DNA from 2 places in the Exiguobacterium artemiae 7-3 genome. Region 2 is predicted to be linked to the other one. Evidence: predicted binding sites of a transcription regulator. Region 2 holds the regulator's gene; the other holds the start of a gene.
The links. The regulator Rex, encoded in region 2, represses fermentation and respiration genes when NADH is low (regulators of the CRP and FNR family bind a similar motif). The targets are predictions, from matches to a motif close to TTGTGAAATATTTCACAA.
Positions count from the first base shown of each region.

Region 1 (11,306 bases), 110 kb from region 2:
CACTTGATGAGAAATTGAACGACCATGGTTATATCGTTCCCGGACTCGGGGATGCGGGTGACCGTCTGTTTGGTACAAAGTAATCAACAGAGTGAAAGGCGCTTCCTGTGAAGGGAGTGCCTTTTTTTGTACGAGTTGCCACGAGCGTTCACTGCGCACGTGATCTGGAATATGTTTTAATAAGAACAGAAGCAAGAAGGAGGAAGTCCGTATGCCCATCAAAGTCATGCCGATTTTCGGCACAAGACCGGAAGCCATCAAAATGGCACCGCTCGTCAACGTCTTAAAGAACAATCCTGCATTTGATGTCCATGTCACGATTACGGCCCAACACCGGGAAATGCTTGATCAAGTCTTGGAGCTGTTCCAGATTACACCCGATCACGATTTGAACATCATGAAAGCGCGGCAGACCTTGGTCGACATCACGACACGTGGCCTCGAAGGACTCGACGCCGTCATGAAGGACGTCCGACCGGATCTTGTCCTTGTCCATGGTGACACGACGACGACGTTCGTCGGCAGCCTTGCTGCCTACTACAATCAAATTGCCGTGGGTCATGTCGAGGCCGGACTTCGGACCTACAATAAGTACTCACCGTTTCCGGAAGAAGTGAACCGGCAATTGACCTCGACGCTGGCCGATCTGCATTTTGCGCCGACCGAACAGGCAGCAGCGAATCTGGCGTCGGAAAACAGACACGCAGGCGTTTTCGTGACCGGCAACACGGCAATCGATGCCTTGCAAACGACGGTCCAACCGGATTATGTCCATCCCGTTCTCGAACAGATTGGTTCGAAACGGCTCGTCCTGATGACGGCGCACCGGCGGGAAAATTTAGGTGCGAAGATGCATCAGATGTTCCGGGCCATTCGGCGTCTCGTCGACGACCATCCGGACATTCATGTCGTCTATCCGGTCCACTTGAATCCTGTCGTTCAGGAAGCAGCGAGTGAGGTATTCGGAGGACACGACCGCATCACCTTGATTCCACCGCTCGACGTCTTTGACTTCCATAACTTCGCGAGCCGGGCCCATCTCATCTTGACGGATTCCGGCGGCGTTCAGGAAGAAGCCCCGTCACTCGGTGTGCCGGTCCTTGTCTTACGCGACACGACGGAACGTCCGGAAGGCGTCAAAGCGGGAACGTTGAAGCTGGCCGGAACGGATGAAGAAACAATCTATCGTCTGGCGAGTGAATTGCTCGAAGACGAAGTCGCGTATAAGAAGATGGCCCAGGCCTCGAATCCGTATGGAGATGGTCATGCCTCAGAGCGGATTGCGGCGGCGATTTTAGAACATTTTAATCAGGATGCGGCGTTTGAGCCGTTTAAAGTCGAAAACTGACGAAAGTTTAGACATACAGTAAAAGGACCGGTGCTACCGTCAAAAACGGCGGCACCGGTCCTTTTATGGAACACAACAGATCACCTTTCCAAATATCGTGAACGTCCTCGTTTCATGCGACTCCTGCATGAGGAAGAGGGCGGAACGACTGTTAAGATAGTATAACTCTTATGTTTACTCTTGTTAGAGAATAGTGAATACCATGTCATTACGTCCAGTGCGACGGACGGAGCAGCCGTTCCGGCAGACGTGTCTTGGCGTCGCCTTGTGCCGCATTGACCTGTGCCTGCGTCAAAAACAACGCATCGGTCAAATCAGCTCCAGCTAACTGACAGTCACGCAGGTCGGCACCGAGGAAGTTGACGCCGCGCAACCGGCTGTTCGATAAGTTTGCCGCGAGCAAAAACTGGCCGCGGACGCTTAAGCCGGAGAAGTCCTGTCCGGCAAGATTTTTCCCGATCCAGTCGCGAGGAAGCGTACGTCTGCCTTTTCCGGCGGCAAATGGCGTTTGAACCAGTTCTTCGATTTGGGCAAGAAGCGGTAACAAGCTTGCCCGTACTTGATCGAGATCGAGTGCCGCCAGTTTGTCCGGAGAAGAGCGGGTCAGAGCATCGAGTTCAGCCAGCTTGCCCTCGAGCAAAGGATGAATGGTCCGGGTGACTGGTCGGATACCGTCCGTCAGGTACCACATCATTTCCTGCAAGTGGACCATTTTTGGATAGAGCGTATACATGGCGGGTTTCGTCGTTTCATCGTAGATACCTTTGAATGTCACTTGCGAAATCTGTTGACCGGCACCGAAGCAGTCGTAGACAGTGCATCCTTTATATCCGTTCGGGCGCAACCGGTCGTGAATCCGGCAGCGGTAATCCGTATCTAAATTCCGGCAAGGCGTCGCTTCCGGTTTGTCGTGACCAAAATCGCTTGAGGCGGAAAACGCAAGGGCCGTGCAACAGAGTCCGAAGCAATCCCCGCACTGAACACGAAAGCGTTCGGTTTCCATGAGTTTCACTTCCTTTTGGTTAATCTGACTTCTTTTTACCACAGATCGGTAATCGTGGACAATCGTTTTCAAATCATGGGGAATGAATGAAAATAGCATAGGATTAGCTCGAACGGACGAACAAAATATATGTTTTTTGTAAAAAAAGAGCCGCATCATGACCTTGAAAATAGAAACTCATCCGTGAATTTTTAAGCTGTGACAAGGCACACACGAGACGAATTGGAAATCGTCCACCGGCTTTGTTACAAACAGATGTCAGAGACGTTTTTATGTCCCGAAACGGAAGCGTTTACAATTGTGAATGAAAAATGTTTTTTCACAAAATAGACACAAATCAAATTTAGACGACTTGTTTCTCATTCCGAAAGACGATATAACGTTACTGTTCAATGGTTTTGTTCACCTAGTGAACCATCTCGATAAACGTTGATAGTACTACATATTTTCTTCACATCTTCGTGAAAAGAGTGGCACGGGACACCTCTGTGAAAACCTTATCAATTGTTGATATACAATGGTTTTACGGCTCCATTTTAATTGTGAATTCATTTGACTATGAAATGGTTCTCATTGTATTCTTGACTAGTATGAAAATCCGCAAATTGTGGGAAAGAAAAAGAACTCACAACTGGGAAAAGGGGGTCGTCTCTAGTGCGCCAAAAAGGGCTCGCGACGAGTATGGTCATGGCCTCGCAAATTTCGACGGCACTAGCCGCACCGATCGTCATCGGCTTTCTTGTTGGGAACTATGGGGAACAGCAGGACTGGTGGCAAAAGATGGGCGCGACGTTTGCAGTGTTCATCGGGATTTTCATCGGAATTCTCTGCATGATCGCAATGATCAGGCACTTGTTAGGAGACAAGACATGAATATCATCCTTCAAGATGCGTTGTATCGTGCGTACTTAAGATGGTTCGGACTCTATTATGGAATCCTTGCCGTTCTGTTACTTGTCGGTTATCCGAGTGATCCGGTGATTTATGGACTGGCACTGGGTGGGGCAGGTAGCTTCATGATCTTGACGCTTCAACGATTAAGCGTCGATCGAATGTATCGTGTAATCGAGCGTGGGCGCAAGCCGATGTCTCGAGGGACCGTATCACGCATGGCGGTCGCGGTACTCTGTGTGATGATCGGCTTGAAGTATGAAGCCGAATTGTCATTAACTGCGGTGGTAATAGGCCTTCTCGCCGGCCACGTCATACAATTTTGTGAGTATTTTACTCACGAACTTAAGCGGGAAAAGAGGTGAATAATCAAATGAACCACGAAATGCCACTTTACGAAATCCCACTCTGGGGCGACTTCGTTCTGTACGGTAGCTGGACAAACTTGATCACAGTGCTGATTGCAGCTGCTCTCGTTTTCCTGATTGCCGTGGCCGGTACGCGACGTCTTGTGATGAAGCCAACCGGTGCTCAAAACGTGATGGAAATGTTCCTCGAGTTCGTTCGCGGAATCATCAGCAGCACGATGGACTGGAAAACAGGGGGTCGCTTCCTAACTTTCGGAATGACACTGTTCCTCTTCATCATCGTGTCCAACTTAATGGGTCTTCCCTTTAACGTTGTGACGGGTCACTACATTTGGTTCAACTCACCAACTGCAGATCCGTATGTGACACTTGCACTTTCATCTATGGTAGTGGTCATGAGCCATTATTACGGTGTGAAAATGCGCGGCTTCGGCTCGTATGCGAAAACGTTTATGACGCCGATGTTCATTATTACCATCATCGAGGAGTTCGCAAACACGTTGACACTTGGTCTTCGTCTTTACGGTAACATCTTCGCGGGTGAGATCATGATTGGTATCATTCTCTCGATCGGTATCATCTCTGGAACGAACGATTTCCAATTCCTCGGACCAGTCGGTGTCATCCTGTCAGCGATCCCAATGTTGATCTGGCAAGGATTCTCACTCTTCATCGGAGCAATCCAAGCGTATATCTTCCTTATCTTAACGATGGTTTACATCGGGCATAAGGCAGCGCACGACCATTAATTCGAAGGTAAAGCATCTGCTTTTCCGATAATCGCACGACCAAATTTCGAACACAATCTAGGGAGGCAATTCATAATGGAACTTATTGCAACAGCGATCATCATCGGACTCGGCGCACTCGGCGCAGGTATCGGTAACGGTCTTATCGTAAACGGTACAGTATTAGGACAAGCACGTCAGCCAGAACTCAAAAACGAACTTCGTCAAACAATGTTCATCGGTATCGGTCTCGTTGAGGCACTTCCAATCATCGGTGTAGCGGTCGGTTTCCTTCTCCTCAACTCTTAATCCGTATTTAATCTTACGTACCAAGAACTGAGCTACATAGGGCGTTATTCGTTCCATTAGAGTGAACCGTCATGGGGGCTACGGCTCCCTTATGTAGATATTGAAGTAGGACCAACCACGAGGGGAGTGTAATCGAATGAATCTAACGTATCTTGCGGCAGAAGCAGGCGGCGAAAGTAGTCACCTCTTACTTGCTAACATGATCGTCACGATCGTCGTTTTCCTCTTGCTCCTCATCCTCTTGAAGAAATTCGCATGGGGCCCGCTCGTCAACATGATGAAAGCGCGGGAAGAGCATGTGGCTAGCGAGATCAATTCGGCTGAAAAAAGCCGGAAAGACGCTGAAGTCTACGTAGAACAACAACAAGCAGAACTCAACAAGGCACGTACGGAAGCACGTGACCTGTTAGAAGCATCACGCCGTCAAGCCGAGGCAGAACAAGCACGTGCGATGGAGCAGGCACGTCTTGAAACAGAAATGAGCAAGGAAGAAGCTCGCCGTGCAATCGAACGTGAACGCGCTGAAGCACAAGCTGCTTTGAAGAACGATGTTGCTCTTCAAGCAATCGCTGCAGCACGCCATGTCATGAAAACACAGCTTGCGACAGACGAAGCGGCTCAAAAAGCACTCGTCGACCAATTCCTTGCTGACACTAAGGGCACGAACTAATGCGTGACCACGTAGCGGGACGCTACGCAAAAGCGCTCTTCGATCTTGCACTTGAGCACCATGTGCTCGAACAAGCAGAAGCTGATGTGCGAACGCTCGGCGAAGTGCTCCACGCAACACCAGAGCTCGCATCGGTTTTAGAAAACCCGTCGATTTCTGCAGAAGAGCTGAAGCAAGTCCTTCAGACGAGCTTCACAGGCTTCAATACGATTGTCTTGAATACGATCCTCGTCATGGTCGAAAACGACCGGGCATCGGAAGTATTGTCATTGCCGGAGCATTTCATCGCGTTGTTGAATGAGCACCGTAACGTTGCGACAGCAATCGTGACAAGTGCATACAAACTGTCAGACGAAGAACTCACGAACGTGAAGGAAACGTTTGGCCAAAAATCAGGTAAAACGCTTGAAGTAGAAAATGTTGTTGATACGAACGTAATCGGCGGACTTCGTGTTCAAATCGGTTACACGACATATGATGGCACGATCGAAACGAAACTAACGCGACTTGAGCGTGAGCTGTTAAAAGCGTAAGAAAATAGGGGTGAAACGCATGAGCATTAGAGCTGAAGAAATCAGCGCCCTGCTTAAAGCGCGTATCGCGCAGTACGGTTCTACGATGGAAGTGAACGAGACAGGTACAGTTATCCAAATCGGTGATGGTATCGCTCGTGCACACGGACTCGACAACGTCATGTCGGGAGAGCTCGTAGAATTCGCTAACGGCACAATGGGCTTGGCGCAAAACTTAGAAGAAGGCAACGTCGGTATCATCATTCTTGGTGACTACCTTGAAATCAAAGAAGGCGACTCTGTTCGCCGTACGGGCCGCATCATGGAAGTACCAACAGGAGACGCGCTCCTCGGACGTGTCGTCAACCCACTCGGTATGCCAATCGATGGTCTTGGTCCAATCGAAACGGAACACTATAACCCGATTGAGCGTAAAGCTTCTGGTGTTATGGCACGTAAATCGGTTCACGAACCACTTCAGACGGGAATCAAGGCAATCGATGCCCTCGTTCCAATCGGTCGTGGACAACGTGAGTTGATCATCGGTGACCGTCAGACGGGTAAAACGTCGATCGCCATCGATACGATCATCAACCAAAAAGAAGAAAACATGATTTGTATCTACGTCGCAATCGGACAAAAAGAATCAACGGTCCGTGGTGTTGTTGAAACACTCCGTAAAAACGGTGCACTTGATTACACGATCGTCGTTTCGGCAGCAGCTTCACAGCCGGCGCCACTTCTTTACCTCGCACCATTCGCTGGTGTAGCGATGGGTGAACACTTCATGGATCTCGGCAAGCACGTTCTTGTCATCTATGATGATCTTTCGAAACAAGCAGCGGCATACCGTGAGCTTTCGCTTCTTCTGAAGCGTCCACCAGGCCGCGAAGCCTACCCGGGTGATGTCTTCTACCTTCACTCACGTCTCCTTGAGCGTGCGGCGAAATTGAACGACGGACTTGGCGCAGGTAGCTTAACAGCCCTTCCGTTCATCGAGACACAAGCGTCGGATATCTCGGCTTACATCCCGACAAACGTTATCTCGATCACGGATGGTCAAATCTTCCTTCAATCGGATCTCTTCTTCTCAGGTGTCCGTCCAGCGATCAACCCGGGTCTCTCGGTATCGCGTGTAGGTGGTTCGGCTCAAGTGAAAGCGATGAAGAAGGTAGCGGGTACGCTCCGTCTTGACCTCGCTTCTTACCGTGAGCTAGAAGCCTTTTCACAGTTCGGATCTGACCTTGATAAAGCGACACAATCGAAGCTTAACCGTGGTGAGCGGACAGTAGAGGTTCTGAAACAGGATCTCAACCAACCGTTGACTGTCGATAAGCAAGTCATCATCATCTATGCCTTGACTCGTGGTCACCTTGATGATGTTGCCGTTTCAGATATTCGTCGTTTTGAAAAGGAACTCAACCTTTGGCTCGATCAAAACCGCAAACAACTTTGCGATGAGATCCGTAAAACAGGTAACCTTCCAGCTGACGAAGAACTCGTTACTGCAATCTCAGAATTTAAGAAAACGTTCCAACCGACAGTCTAAGAGATTTCTCTTAGGCTCGGCCGGACGCTCTTGATACTAACAAGGTGGTGAATCGAAATGGCATCGTTGCGCGAGATACAAATGCGGATCAACTCGACGAAAAGTACGAAACAGATCACGAAAGCGATGAACATGGTTTCGGCGTCGAAACTGAACCGCGCTCAAGCACATAGCGCGAAGTTCCAGCCTTACATGCTGAAAATGCAGGAAGTGCTCGGAACCATTGCGAATGGCACGACAGGTGCTAGCCATCCGATGCTCGAAAAACGTCCTGTCAAAAAGACAGGCTATATCGTCATCACATCGGATCGCGGCTTAGCTGGTGCATATAACGCCAACGTGCTGCGTGAAGTCTACCGGGAAATCAATGAAAAGCATACTACGGACAGTTACGTCTTGTTCGTGGTCGGTAAAGTCGGTGTCCAGTTCTTCCGTTCACGCGGAATTACGGTCACGGATGCGATCACAGGACTAAACGATTCTCCTTCGTATGTCGATGTCGCAGAAATCGTGAAGCGTACAGTGAGTGCGTTCACGCTCGGCGAAATCGACGAACTCAAGCTGTGCTACAACCACTTCATGTCTGTCATCAGCCAGGAAGTGAAAGTCGAAACCCTTCTCCCGCTCGGAGAAATCGAAGCTTCGTCTTCGACGACTTATGAGTACGAGCCAAGCGAGGAACAAATCCTGGCTGAACTCCTTCCGCGTTATGCGGAGAGCTTGATTTTCGGTGCGCTTCTTGACGCGAAAGTAGCAGAACATGCGTCACGTATGACAGCAATGCAAAGTGCGACAGATAACGCAGATGACTTGATCGGTCGATTGACTCTCGTCTACAACCGGGCTCGACAAGCTGCAATCACGCAAGAAATCACAGAGATCGTCAGTGGAGCCGCTGCCCAGCAGTAATCCACTCGGCGTAATGATAGCTAGGAGGAAACACGATGAACGAACTCGGTTTAAAAGGCCGCGTCGTCGCGGTCATGGGACCTGTCATCGACGTTAAGTTCGACGGACACTTGCCGAAGATCTACAACGCGCTTCGTATTCAATATACGCCGCAAACAGTAGAAGAAGTGGCTATCGACTTGACGCTTGAGGTCGCCTTGCACCTTGGTGACGATGTCGTCCGTACCATTGCGATGGATTCTACGGATGGTGTACGCCGTGGAGTGGAAGTACTGGACACTGGTGCTCCAATCTCGGTACCTGTCGGAGAAGCAACGCTTGGTCGCGTCTTCAACGTACTCGGTAACCCAATTGATGAAAAAGAACTCGATGCAAGCGTGGAACGTCTTCCGATCCACAAAAAAGCACCGACGTTTGATAACCTTTCAACGAAAGTTGAAATCCTCGAAACAGGAATTAAAGTCGTTGACTTACTCGCTCCTTACATCAAGGGTGGTAAGATCGGTCTCTTCGGTGGTGCCGGTGTAGGTAAGACCGTCCTCATCCAGGAATTGATCAACAACATCGCGCAAGAGCACAGCGGTATCTCGGTATTCGCAGGTGTTGGTGAGCGGACGCGTGAAGGTAATGACTTGTACCACGAGATGACGGATTCAGGCGTTATCAAACAAACAGCGATGGTCTTCGGTCAGATGAACGAGCCGCCGGGCGCACGTCTTCGTGTTGCCTTGACTGGTTTGACAATGGCGGAATACTTCCGTGATGAGCAGGGACAAGACGTTCTTCTCTTCGTTGATAACATCTTCCGTTACACACAAGCAGGTTCAGAAGTATCGGCCCTTCTCGGCCGTATGCCATCTGCCGTTGGTTACCAGCCGACACTTGCTACAGAGATGGGTATGCTTCAAGAGCGTATCACGTCAACAAACAAAGGTTCGGTTACATCGATCCAAGCGGTTTATGTACCAGCCGATGACTATACTGACCCGGCTCCTGCAACGACGTTTGCCCACTTGGATGCAACGACGAACCTTGAGCGCCGTCTCTCTGAGATGGGTATCTATCCTGCCGTGGATCCACTTGCATCGACATCACGTGCCCTTTCACCGGAAATCGTCGGCGAAGAGCATTACGGTATCGCTCGTCAAGTTCAGGAAACACTTCAGCGTTACAAAGAACTTCAAGATATCATCGCGATCCTCGGTATGGACGAGTTGTCTGAAGAAGACAAGTTGACTGTACACCGTGCGCGTCGTATCCAGTTCTTCTTGTCGCAGAACTTCCACGTAGCTGAGCAGTTCACAGGACAAAAAGGATCGTACGTCCCAGTTAAGGACACGATCCGCGGCTTCAAAGAAATCCTCGATGGGAAACACGATGATTTAACGGAAGAAGCATTCCGTCTCGTCGGTCCGATCGAAGATGCGATTGAAAAAGCGAAGACGCTTGTCTAAGTGACAAAGCATAAGGGGGACTTGAGATGAACACACTTCATGTCAATATCGTCACCCCGGATGGCGAAGTGTATGATGGCGATGTCCGTATGGTCGTTGCGAAAACGATATCTGGTGAAATCGGGGTTCTCCCGCACCACGTACCGCTCGTAACACCACTCGACATCAGCATCTTGAAGTTGCGCCACGAAGATGGCGGACGCACGTTGATCGCTATCAGCGGTGGCTTTATGGAAGTGCGCCAGGATACAGTGACAGTTCTTGCTGAAACGGCTGAAGCAGCAGACAAGGTCGATTACGACCGTGCGTCGGCTGCGAAAGTCCGGGCAGAACGTCGCCTCCAGGACACGAAATTATCAGACCTTGAGTTCAAACGCGCTGAGCTTTCATTGAAACGCGCAATTAACCGTCTCAACCTAAAAGAGTACGGTCGCGATTGACCAAGTTAAAAAGACCCGGTTTCCGTCATGGAAGCCGGGTCTTTTTTAGGACAGGTCAATGATTTTCTGTAGGACAACCGTTTTCACAAATCCATTGGGGGATTCAGGTTTAACAACGGACAAAAAAGTAAAAGTACATTATATGTGTCCTCTTCACACATTTTTCAATCTTATTATGTGGAATTTTCCATAATCATCTTTTCATAATATATTTTATAGGATAAAATAAATTATCTTGTGCCTTTTTGTTTGCGCAATCATTCATTGTATGAAATCATGGTAAGGTTGGAAAAACCTTAACAGAAGAGGTGCAGTAGCAGTGACGTCAATCGGTTTAAGTGCATTAATCAGTATGCTCGTCTATTTAACGGCGATTGTCTTTGCCTGGTGGGCACTCCTTCCGGTCAAATGGGAGAAGTTCCTGCAACATCCGAAAGGACCACAGGCGGTTGTCTTACGCGTGTTGCTTGCCGTGGCGCTCGGTTCGCTGATTGCCCGCTTTTTGCTCGATTATTCAGGATTCGCACAGCGTCTCCAGTTCTTAGTCGGGTGAACTTGTAACTTCGTTGTAAACCCTAAATCATCAATCTGATTTAGTATGGAACAGGATAGTATTCTTATAATGAAGAAACGTAACCATTGTGAAGCTGAAAAGTCGTGTTGGATTTGGAATGAGAGAACAACTACAGAGTGTTTCTCTTCTATCATGCGTTGGTCTTCAACTATGATTCACACCAATCGCGAATTAAAATAATAGAACAGAAACGAAAGCAGAGGAGCATGAGTAATGGAAAAAATCGTTGTCCGTGGCGGACGTAAATTAGCTGGAACGGTAAAAGTAGAAGGTGCAAAAAACGCAGTCTTGAAAACATTGGTCGCAACATTGCTTGCTTCAGAAGGTACATCGGTCCTTCAAAACGTTCCCCGTTTAGCAGACGTGTATACAATCAACAACGTCTTACGGAACTTGAACGCAGAAGTCACATTCGATGCCGAAGCAAACACAGTCTCGGTCAATGCAGAAGCAGAATTGAAAGACGAAGCACCACTTGAATACGTTCGGAAGATGCGTGCGTCCATTCTTGTCATGGGACCACTCCTTGCGCGTCTCGGTCGTGCGCGTGT
Region 1 covers NZ_KK211190.1:370,385-381,690, forward strand. Annotated here, with positions in the region: gene upp (uracil phosphoribosyltransferase) at 1-83, shown strand, start outside; gene wecB (non-hydrolyzing UDP-N-acetylglucosamine 2-epimerase) at 212-1,348, shown strand; gene P402_RS0102940 (pentapeptide repeat-containing protein) at 1,557-2,351, opposite strand; gene P402_RS0102945 (AtpZ/AtpI family protein) at 3,006-3,224, shown strand; gene P402_RS0102950 (ATP synthase subunit I) at 3,221-3,607, shown strand; gene atpB (F0F1 ATP synthase subunit A) at 3,616-4,359, shown strand; gene atpE (F0F1 ATP synthase subunit C) at 4,435-4,647, shown strand; gene atpF (F0F1 ATP synthase subunit B) at 4,784-5,317, shown strand; gene P402_RS0102970 (F0F1 ATP synthase subunit delta) at 5,317-5,850, shown strand; gene atpA (F0F1 ATP synthase subunit alpha) at 5,870-7,378, shown strand; gene atpG (ATP synthase F1 subunit gamma) at 7,436-8,287, shown strand; gene atpD (F0F1 ATP synthase subunit beta) at 8,323-9,741, shown strand; gene P402_RS0102990 (F0F1 ATP synthase subunit epsilon) at 9,768-10,181, shown strand; gene P402_RS0102995 (DUF1146 family protein) at 10,501-10,734, shown strand; gene murA (UDP-N-acetylglucosamine 1-carboxyvinyltransferase) at 10,969-11,306, shown strand, end outside.
Region 1: the regulator Rex is predicted to act here: its motif matches at 2,908-2,925, upstream of P402_RS0102945 (AtpZ/AtpI family protein).

Region 2 (11,306 bases):
GCTTTTTGATCGAGCTCGACGACAATCCGTACTTTTTCGTTTTGACTGTATGACTTTTCTTGACCCGCTTTTTTCAGTGAGAGTGCTTGTGGCTTTTGTACATCCACTTTTTGTGATGACACGTGTCCCTCAGCATGAACTAGGCTGGAAGATGTCATGAGGGCAGCTGCCATCAGAGCAATCTTCTTTTTCTTCATTCTTTTTCCTCTTTTCCAAAAATGTAATGTGGAGCAAAAACGTATTAAACGAAAATTCTGTATTTTTAGTTTAATTAACTTTCGCTTAATATACAATTTAAATTTGGTGCTTTTTAAAAGTATTTGTTTGTTTATTACATCACAAAAGGTATAAATCCTTATATTTCCTTATCTATTTCTTACAGGTAAATAAAAAAGGACATAAAAAAACCTTGGTTTCCCAAGGTTTCGGCAGGTAAAGCGATATGGAGACTATCGGGCTCGAACCGACGACCTTTTGGCTGCCAGCCAAACGCTCTCCCAGCTGAGCTAAGCCCCCGTGTGTTTCTATTACGAGTATAACCACTTCTGTTCATTTTTTCAATATAAAATTAGACCGCTTACAAAAAAAAGCTTTTCCTGCCATCACGGCAAGAAAAAGCTTCTTCTTTTTACTTATTTAACTCACGCATCAGATCTGCCTGTCGTTCCAGTTCCGCCTGTTGCTCGAGAATCAGCACTTTTTTATACGTCCGTGCCGAGATGATGATACTGATTTCATACAGGACGAACAACGGAACAGAAATCATCAAATGCGATGTGATGTCGGGCGGTGAGATCAACGCCGCGATCACGAACAGCGCAAAATACGCATACTTCCGATTCTTCCGCATGAAGAACGGCGTCACGAGTCCGAGCCGTGTCAAAAACATCGTCACGACCGGTAACTGAAACAACAGACCAAACGGAATCGTCAACCGGATCAGGAAACTGAAATAGTTCTCGACCCCGATGACCTGTTCAATCCCAAGCTCTTGTCCGAGTTCCGTTGATACTTCCAGTAAAAACGGCAACAGCCAAAAATAAGAAAACGAAACGCCCGCGAGGAATAAGAAAAACGTCACGGGAATGTACGTCAACGTCGCTTTTTGTTCTTGGTCGTGCAGACCGGGACGGATGAACGCCCAAAGCTGGTACATCCAAAACGGGGACGCCAAGACGATTGCGATGATGAACGCAAGATTCAGATATAACATCAGCGGATCAACGACGTTAAACGCATTTAAACCGATTCCGAGTTCCTTTAAGTCGGCCTGTAAGAAACGGACGAGCGGCCGGACGAGCGGAAAGGCTGCGATAAACATGACTACCACGATGATGAGCGACCAGATGATCCGCTTACGCAGTTCATCTAAGTGCGATGTCACACTCTGTTCTTGATCGATCGCCATGATTCACTCACTTCTCTTTCATTTCGTCCTTTTTGTCCTTATCATCTTCCATGATGCCATGTGTCGCACTCTTGAACTCTTTTAACGTTTGACCGGCCGCGCGGCCGAGTTCCGGTAATTTCTTCGGTCCGAAGATGATGAGGGCGACGACACCGATCAAGGCGATGCTTGCCGGTCCAATACCAAGTGTTAACGGGATTAAGTTTTCCATTATGATTTCACTCCTTCAGCTGATTGCGAATAATGCTTCATGAAATAGACGAGCGACTGCAGCTCGATTGACAGATCGATGTGATGCACCCGGACATGGGCCGGTACATTCAACCGGGCCGGTGTAAAGTTCAGAATGCCGGTCACACCGTACTCAACTAACTCATCCGCCACTGACTGGGCGAACTGGGACGGTACCGTCAAGATGGCGACATCGACATGGTTCGCTTTGATTTGTTCTTTCATATCCGACACATGATAAATCGGAACGTCCTGCGTCGTCGTTCCGACCTTGTCTTCATCGGCGTCAAACGCGATGACGATACGAGTACTATTATTCTTTAAAAAGTTATAATTTGCAAACGCTGTTCCGAGATGTCCGACCCCGATTAAGGCGACATTCGTGACCTCGTCTTGGTTGAGTGTCTTTCGGAAAAATGTTAACAAATGTTGAACATTATAACCGTACCCTTTTTTCCCTAACGCCCCAAAGTAGGAAAAGTCACGACGGATCGTCGCGGAGTCGACTTTGACCGCTTCGCTGAGCTCTGCTGACGAGACGCGCAGCTTGCCGGAGTTATAGAGACTCTGGATAAAACGATAATATAACGGCAGTCGTTTCGCCGTTGCTTGTGGTATTTTTGTGTCTGGCCCATTCATACTGCAGTTCCCCCTTCGGCCACGTTCTGACGTGGCACCCAAATCAATGCAAAGAATTCTACTCCCCTTGATTGTAAACCACTTCACATAGAGTAACAAATATTATATTCGGCAGGATTTTTCGTGATAGACTAAAGGGTGGAAGGATGGATGGATATGATTCTCTTACAAGTAAACCAACTCTCAAAATCATTCGGCGTAGAGCCGATTTTAGACAATATTAAACTCGAAGTACAGGAACGGGACCGGATCGCCCTCGTCGGACGAAACGGTGCCGGAAAATCGACACTTTTAAAAATCATCGCCGGGGAGCTGTCACATGACTCGGGGGAGATCATGAAAAGCAAGGAAGTCCGGATTGGTTATCTCGCGCAGGACAGCGGACTCGAGTCGAACGAATCGATTTGGAACGAGATGCTGACCGTCTTTGAGCATCTGCAGGATCAGGAACGGGCGCTTCGCCGGATGGAAATCGAAATGGGCATGGAGCACATATTAAATGATCCGACTGCCTATGACCGTCTCCTGAAAACGTATGATCAAGCGCAACACGACTTCTCGGAAGCCGGCGGCTATCAGTTCGAAGCCAACATCCGCTCTGTCTTACACGGGATGCGTTTTTATCCGGACGATTATTCCCGCCGGATTCAGACGCTTTCTGGTGGACAGCGGACCCGGCTTGCCCTGGCGAAGATGTTGCTCCAGGCACCGGAACTGTTGATTCTCGATGAGCCGACCAACCACCTCGACATCGATACGTTGTCTTGGCTCGAAAGCTACTTATCCGGTTACCGTGGTGCCGTCTTGATCGTTTCCCACGACCGCTACTTCCTCGATCAAGTCGTCAACGTCGTCTATGAATTGTCCCGGAACGTGTCGCGGAAATTCACCGGCAACTATACGAAGTATCTCGAACAAAAAGCGGCACTGTACGAACAGGAAATGAAACAGTTCGAACAGCAACAGGAAGACATCGCGAAGATGCAGGACTTCATCCAGCGTAACATCGCCCGTGCGACGACGACGAAACGGGCGCAAAGTGTCCGCAAGCGTCTCGAAAAAGTCGACCGAATCGACCGTCCGGACGGTGACGAACGCAGTACGGTTCTGTCATTCCCGATTGAAAAGCAGAGCGGCAATGATGTCCTGCAGGTCAATCAACTCGCTGTCGGCTACGAAGAAGCCGTCTCGAAAAACATTACGTTCCGGCTGCAACGTGCGGAATCACTGGCGCTCGTCGGACCAAACGGAATAGGCAAGTCGACGTTACTGAAAGTGCTTGTCGGCCGTCTCAAACCGCTGTTCGGTGACTATCGTTTCGGTACCGGTGTCTCAATCGGCTACTACGATCAGGAGCAGGCGGAACTGAATGACCGCAACCGTGTCATCGATGAGATTTGGAACGAATGGCCGTTGATGCGCGAACAGGAAGTCCGGTCCGTTCTCGGGCAGTTCCTATTCAGCGGCGATGATGTCTTCAAGCTCGTCCATGAATTATCGGGCGGTGAACGCGGACGTCTGGCGCTCGCGAAGCTGAAGTTACGGAAAACGAATCTGCTTGTGCTGGATGAGCCGACGAACCACCTGGATCTTGATTCGAAAATGGTCCTCGAAAACGCACTCGTCGATTACGAAGGCACCTTGCTGTTCGTCTCCCACGACCGTTACTTCATCGACCGGGTTGCGACCCGCGTCATCGAGATGAGTACAGACGGTGTGACCGATTACCTCGGTGACTACTCGTATTATATGGAGAAAAAAGCCGAGAAGGAAGAAATCGCCCGTCTCGAAGCGGAAGAAGCGAAAGCAATCAAAGTCGCGTCGACAAAGACGATTGACAAGGAAGCCCAAAAAGAAGCACGTAAAAAGAAACAGCAACTCGAGCAGCTCGAACAAGAAATTGAACGGTTAGAAAACCGGTCGGTTGAAATCGAACAGTTGTTGTGCGAACCGGAAGTCTTTAATGATATTCCGAAAGCGACCGCCCTTTCGGCAGAGCGCGATCAGATTGATGTCGACTTGCTCGATTTGATGGAACAGTGGGAGTCGTTCCACTGATGCGCTCGAAAAGTTATCTGATCAATCTGATCCAAGGATTATTGTCCGGCGTCCTCTACTTCGTCCCGATGTATGCGGACTATGTCTCGGCTTTCATTCGTCCGGATGCGTTTAATGCCGTTTATCCATTGTTCATCTTAATTTCCTGTATGATTGGTCTTGTCATCCAAACGTGGAGCGGACTGTTCATCAGTTTATTGTCCGGTCTGATCTGCACGTTGTTGACGATTCAGTCGTTCGTCGAACTGAATGATCCGATGATCATCATGTATTACGGCGCTGTCTCACCACTGGTCGCCTTTTTGATCAGTTGTGTCGGAATCTGGGCGCTTGCCGTCCTGTTTTATCTGCTGGACGGTTTCCAGTACAGTAAACGCCATAACATGGAGTAAGCAACAAAAATAGACGAGGAAAGCGGATATCGAATCTGCTTTCCTCGTCTATTTGTATGGCGTTGTCTTATTTCGTAGGGCGGGCAATCGTGAAGATTTCACCAATCTTGGCATAATCATTTCCGGCGAGACGGGCAATTGCTTTTAAACCGTCCGCATCAATCCGGAACGACTCCTCGAGTTCATCTGCGACATGGTATCGAATGACTTCGCCGATCAATAAATCAGCTGCCTCCAGCTCAACGTGTTGTGTCAGCTTCAGTTCAAAGCGAACCTTCGCTTCCGCAACTGCCGGGACGTCAATCAAATCACTGTCGATCAGTGTCAGATTCGTCCGCTCCAGTTCACTTTCACCGTAAGCGAGCGGGGCTGCCGTTTCGTTGACCGCTTCGACGATCTCTTCACTGACGATATGGATGACATATTCTTGATTCAATAAGATGTTTTTAGCGGTGTCTTTTTCGCCCTGATCCGTCTTTTGAACGGCAATCAACAGTTGCGGCGGATGGCTCGAAGCGACGGTGAAGAACGAAAACGGGGCGGCATTGACCGTTCCGTCCGCTCCTTTCGTCGTGACAAAGGCAATCGGTCTCGGGATGATACTCCCGATCAACAATTTATAATTTTCTTTTGGACTGAGTGACTGTGCATCAAACTTCATCTTTTTACCCGCTTTCTCTGATCACCCGAGCATGGCTGCGAGTGAATAGTCTCCGGCACCAATCAAGGCGACGCCAAGGGCGATGACGATCAGTGCCATGTTGTATTCGTACCCGTTCTGTGTCACCCAGTAACCATTTTGTCCGTGCACCTTGATGATCGCAACAAGCATCGACCCGATAATCAGTGCTGCCGCGAACCATAAGAACAATCCACCGGCAAATAGTAAACCACCAATCAGTTCTGCCAGTCCTGCTGCAAGCGCAAGTGTTTTACCCGGTTTCATCCCGATCGACTCGAACCAGCCGCCTGTTCCTGCAATCCCGTGTCCACCGAACCAGCCAAACAATTTTTGTGTCCCATGTGCTGCAAATGTTAATCCAATCACCAATCGAATAAGAAATAATCCTAAATCCATCATCTTGATCAAAACTCCTTTTACTTAATGTTTTTTAATTACTTTTCGTAACCTAAATACGACTATAAACTAACACTTACTAAAAGTAAATAGATTTGTTTTTGTTTATTTTATTACTTTAAGTAAAATAATTCGTAATTTTGCATCAGAGTGGGTATACTAAGACTATAGAAAGGATGAGTGCTGATGGAAGAGACATTGATTCCGACTGCCCTTTGTCCGAAAGTCGAACATGCCTTTGAAATTTTGGGCAAGAAGTGGACGGGCTTGATTTTACGTCATCTTATGACGAAGACCTGTCGTTTCAACGAAATTCAAGATGCGATTCCGGAGTTATCTGGTCGTATGTTAACGGAGCGCATGAAGGAACTTGAGGCGGAAGGTATTGTCATCCGGACCGTCATTCCGGAACGTCCGATTAAAATTCAATACAGTTTGACTGACAAAGGTCGTCAGCTTGAACCTGTCATTCGTTCAATCGAAGAATGGGCCGAGCTCCAAGACTGACATAAAAAGTCTCTCCACTCCGGAGAGGCTTTTTATTTTCGTTTGTATTGAGAACGATTATCATTTAAACTAAAGGTGTTCATGATTTGGAGAAAGGATGATTCAGATGAACATCATGATTGGTTTTGTCAGCATGTCCGGCAATACAGAAGATATCGTGCACCTTTTGCGGGCGGAACTCGAACGTAAGGGCTGTACGGTTCATATACAAGAGCTTGATCAGTTATATCCATCTGACTTCTCTCAGTATGATGCCGTGCTACTCGGCTCGTACACATGGGGAGACGGCGATTTACCGTATGAAGCGGAAGATTTTGTTGTGGATCTTGCTGATAGTGACTTGAAAGGTTTGGCAGCTGCCGCCTTTGGTTCGGGGGATCGTGATTATCCGAAATACTGCGCCGCTGTCGATTTGCTCGAACAGACGTTACAATCAGCCGGTGCGACCGTCATCGCTCCTGGTCTGAAGATTGAGTTTGACCCGGATACACCGGAGAAACAAGCCGCCTGTCACACGTTCGCTGAAGAATTTTTCGAACGGGCACAACGATTACATGCTTAAACGAAAGACCTCGGCTGTCGTCAGCCAAGGTCTTTTTTTGCTTTCCAGCGTTTTTGAATGTACCACGGGACAATCGTCAATACGAGAAAGACGAGGATGGCACCGATGATGAGTTGTGGATCTTTTGAGACGATACTGCTGCCTAAAAAGTTATAAGCAAACGTACCGGGAATGATTCCAAGCAACGTTGCGAGGAAAAAGGATAACAAGCGGACTTTCGACAGCCCGGCGGCATAGCTGATCAAATCGAAGTTAAAAATCGGCAACAGCCGGAAAATCAGGACATAGATAAATCCATTTTTTTCGAGTTGCTGCTGAATCTGATTGAGTTTTCCTACTTGTTCCTTTTTCTTGATTAGCCGGTTCCCAAGCTTTTGAGCAACTAAAAAAGCAACGACAGCGCCAAGTGTCGCTCCGATGACGGTGTAAAGTGTCCCGAGCCAGGCACCAAACGCCAAACCACCGGTGATCGACAGGACCGATGCCGGGAAGAAAATCAACGGACGAATCGTATAGAGTAAGATATACAGAATCGGCGCCCACATCCCGAATGATAAGATCCAGTCCTTGATGTCGCTTGGACGGAGGTTGAGATAGGAACGGCTGAACCAGATCAGTCCGCTGATGATCAGGACAAGCAGAAGAATTCGAATGATTTTTTGTTGGCGTGTCATAAAATGTCTCATTTCCTTTCCGGTAGAGCCTGGTCTTATCTATCAGTTCCCGAATCCGGCTCGCGTCACGCCTCCGCTCTCTCCTCTAATACGTGTTTCAGCGACATCAGTTTTCGGGAACTAGATACAGATAACATGTAACTCAGAAAGGTGATCAGCATGACGCAACCAATTAAAGCATTAGTCTTTGATGTGTACGGGACCTTATTCGATGTCCATTCCGTCAAAGTGAAAGCAGAAGCATTGTATCCGGAACATGGAGAAGCGATCAGCCAAGCCTGGCGCCAAAAGCAACTCGAATACTCATTTTTACGCCAGTTGAACGGTCAATACGTTCCGTTCAGCCAAGTGACGCGTGATGCGCTCCGTTACGCCTTACTGCAACTGAAGCTCCACGTCACGGAAGAAAATATTGCCGCCCTGATGGAAGTCTATTTGAAGCTCAATCATTACCCAGAAGTCGATTCCGTCTTACAACAGATGAGTCATAAACAACTGGCTGTATTCTCAAACGGCTCACACGACATGCTGGACCCGTTGATTGAACAGTCCGGTCTAGCGGAGCGGTTTGATCACATCATCAGTGTCGATGATATCAAACAATACAAACCGACCCCGGCATCATACATGCATGCCCTCAATACACTGGGTCTCAAGCGGGAAGAAATCCTGTTCATGTCGTCGAACGGCTGGGATATCACCGGTGCTAAAAGTTTTGGTTTCCGGACAGCCTGGATCAATCGATCCGGTCTGCCGGTCGAAGAGCTGAATCTTGATCCGGACAGCATTTACGATGACTTGACCGGTCTACTTGAATGGAAATGAAACAAGCGATGCTCTCCCAAGATTTGTGGGGAACATCGCTTATTTTAATAGTTCGCAAGACGTGAGAAACCTTTTTTAAAGAGATCCAGCTTCAAGCCGCCGTCTTTTTCGATAAAGAACAAGTATTCTTTTTGGTCGGTGTCTTTATAAAACACTTTGTAAAGCGTCAACGTCCGCTTTTTGTTGTTTTCACTGGCAACGACTTGGTGTTTTGAAATGACCTCTGCTTGGACCTGCTCTCCATCCAGACGATCGATCATCGGTTGGAATGATTTTTTTTCTTGTTCGGTTGCCGGTTTTCCCGGTGCAATCGTGAAGAAGTCATCACTCGCTTTATTCGTCAAACCATACTTCCGGTCGACGACCACAACATTCTTCAGCTCGCCATCGACAGTTTGATCAAAGGCGTACAGTTTTTCAATCCGTGTCTGCTCACCTTCCGCGCGACCGATTTCATACAACGGCTTTTGCTTCGTATTTGTCTCGACGGCTTTTTTATCCGGTACGAGCTCTTCTTTGTAGGCGATTTGATAGGCATTGACGATTTCACGAATCTGTAAGCCGATTGCGACAATGACAAGTACACCTAATAACACGATGATGACTTTTTTCATTCCATTTTTCCCCCATGTCTCTCGAATTCCTTACTTTAAATCTAGCCCAGGTTCGGCATTCATGGCAAGTGTCGATTGGCGGCCTGCCCGGTAAGGGTGAATCGCTGCCGCTCCAATCATTGCGGCATTGTCGCCGCATAAGTGCATCGGTGGAATGACCAGCTCGATGCCTTCGCGTTCGCAGGCTTCTGTCAATCCTGTTCGCAGTCCGCGGTTTGCCGCAACACCACCCGCGACAAGCAACTGTTTGCCACCCTTTTCTTTGACGGCACGGATGGCTTTCGTAACGAGCACTTCGACGACGCTGGCCTGAAAACTGGCAGCCAAGTCTTCAGGAATAATCACCTCTCCGCGTTGTTCAGCATTATGAACCGCATTGATGACAGACGATTTGAGTCCACTGAAGCTGAAGTCATACGACTCTTTTTCAAGCCAAATCCGCGGGAAATGGAAAGTATCCTGACCGGTTTGCGCCAGTTGATCAATTCGGGGACCACCCGGATAAGGCAGTTTCAAGGTCCGTGCTACTTTATCATAGGCCTCTCCCGCTGCATCATCACGGGTTTCACCGATGACCTCATACACACCATCTTCCGGCATGTAAATCAATTCCGTATGTCCACCGGACGCAATCAAGCAGACGAGTGGAAAGTGGAGCTCTTGTTGCAGACGGTTGGCATAGATGTGACCTGCGATATGATGGACACCGAGGAGCGGCTTACTATGCGCGAACGCCAACGCTTTTGCTGCACTGACGCCAACGAGTAACGCTCCGACAAGCCCCGGACCTTCCGTAACGGCAATCGCATCGATGTCATCCATCGTGACACCAGCTTCCGTCAATGCATCATCGATGACATACGTGATGCGTTCAACATGATGACGGGATGCCACCTCCGGGACAACTCCTCCAAAACGTTTATGACTTTCAATTTGGGAAGATACGACATTCGACAAGACGTCTGTCCCTCCGCGGACGACAGCCGCAGCTGTCTCGTCACAACTTGATTCAATGGCTAATATCAACGGCTGTGTCATCACTCGTCTCCTTCCAGTTCCAGCCAATAGATGGCTGCATCTTCATTATTATCTTGATAATACCGTTTTCTCGTTCCGGCATATAAAAATCCCAGTTTTTCATACAGGGTCCGTGCCGGTGTATTTGATACACGCACTTCAAGCGTCATCGCCCGTAATCCCAATTGTCTTGCTTGTTCAATTAACGCAACCAGCAATGCCTCACCGATTCCAAGACCACGTGCCTTTTTTTTAACAGCGACGTTCGTGATATGCCCTTCATCGGCAATGTGCCACAGCCCCGCGAATCCGATGATTTCATCCGTCTCTGCAACCAGGTAATACGCATTCGGATTTTGTGTCATCTCCGCAATGAATGATTCCAGCGTCCACGGTGTCGCAAAGGATTCGAGTTCCACGGCATGCACACCCGGCGCATCCGTGACCGTCATTTTTCGAATAGAGACGTTAGTCATGACGTTGTGCCTCAATCCACTTGGCTTCTGCTTCCGCGAGACGTAAGTAACGCGGTTCGAATGCATGAGTCTCGACCGGTTCACGTGCAGCTCCAAGCAAGGCAAGGACACCAGCCCGTGGTGCACGGAATGCCGGATTCACGATTGAGAATAATTGAAGTTCCGTTGTGAACTTGTCTGTATCACCTGTCATTTTCGTATCCGCTGGCAGCGTCTTGACGAACTCAGCAACGACCGTATGCTGTTCTTCGCCCACCAATTGACCATCTTCATAGAAGCCGACGAATCCGGTTCCACGGCGCGCATCCTGAATCGCAACGATTCGTCCGGTTAACCCTGCTGAAGCTGCCATCAATTCAAGCGTCGAGACCGGCACTAAATCGATACCCAACGTATACGCCAATGTCTTAGCTGTCGTTGCTCCGATCCGAAGACCTGTATAAGAACCGGGTCCGTCAGCGATGACGATACGTGTTAAATCTCGCGGCGACCAGTTGACTTCCTGCATCATGCGTTCGAGTAAAGGCATCAGTTTTGTCGCATGGTTCAAAGACGTCACATAAGAGGCTTCTGCCAAAATCTGTTGTCCGTCCGATAACGCAACAGACAGTTGTTTCGTCGATGTATCAATCGCTACGATTTTCATGGATTCAACCCCTTACATAGTTGGATGTACTGCTCACCGATTGGTTCTAAACGAAAACGGCGTGACTCATCACCTGTCCGTTCGATCGTAATCGCAAGACGTTCTGGCGGAAGGACGTCGGCAATCAATTCCGACCATTCGACGACCGCGACACCGTCTCCATTTAAATATTCTTCAAG
Region 2 covers NZ_KK211190.1:262,420-273,725, reverse strand. Annotated here, with positions in the region: gene P402_RS0102460 (S8 family serine peptidase) at 1-197, opposite strand, end outside; tRNA gene P402_RS0102455 (tRNA-Ala) at 444-516, opposite strand; gene tatC (twin-arginine translocase subunit TatC) at 629-1,408, opposite strand; gene P402_RS0102445 (twin-arginine translocase TatA/TatE family subunit) at 1,416-1,619, opposite strand; gene P402_RS0102440 (redox-sensing transcriptional repressor Rex) at 1,619-2,278, opposite strand; gene P402_RS0102435 (ABC-F family ATP-binding cassette domain-containing protein) at 2,435-4,336, shown strand; gene P402_RS16690 (hypothetical protein) at 4,336-4,728, shown strand; gene P402_RS0102425 (flavin reductase family protein) at 4,796-5,389, opposite strand; gene P402_RS0102420 (DoxX family protein) at 5,411-5,809, opposite strand; gene P402_RS0102415 (winged helix-turn-helix transcriptional regulator) at 5,993-6,313, shown strand; gene P402_RS0102410 (flavodoxin) at 6,420-6,875, shown strand; gene P402_RS0102405 (TVP38/TMEM64 family protein) at 6,896-7,549, opposite strand; gene P402_RS0102400 (haloacid dehalogenase type II) at 7,709-8,374, shown strand; gene P402_RS0102395 (hypothetical protein) at 8,419-8,988, opposite strand; gene tsaD (tRNA (adenosine(37)-N6)-threonylcarbamoyltransferase complex transferase subunit TsaD) at 9,019-10,026, opposite strand; gene rimI (ribosomal protein S18-alanine N-acetyltransferase) at 10,026-10,481, opposite strand; gene tsaB (tRNA (adenosine(37)-N6)-threonylcarbamoyltransferase complex dimerization subunit type 1 TsaB) at 10,474-11,127, opposite strand; gene tsaE (tRNA (adenosine(37)-N6)-threonylcarbamoyltransferase complex ATPase subunit type 1 TsaE) at 11,124-11,306, opposite strand, start outside.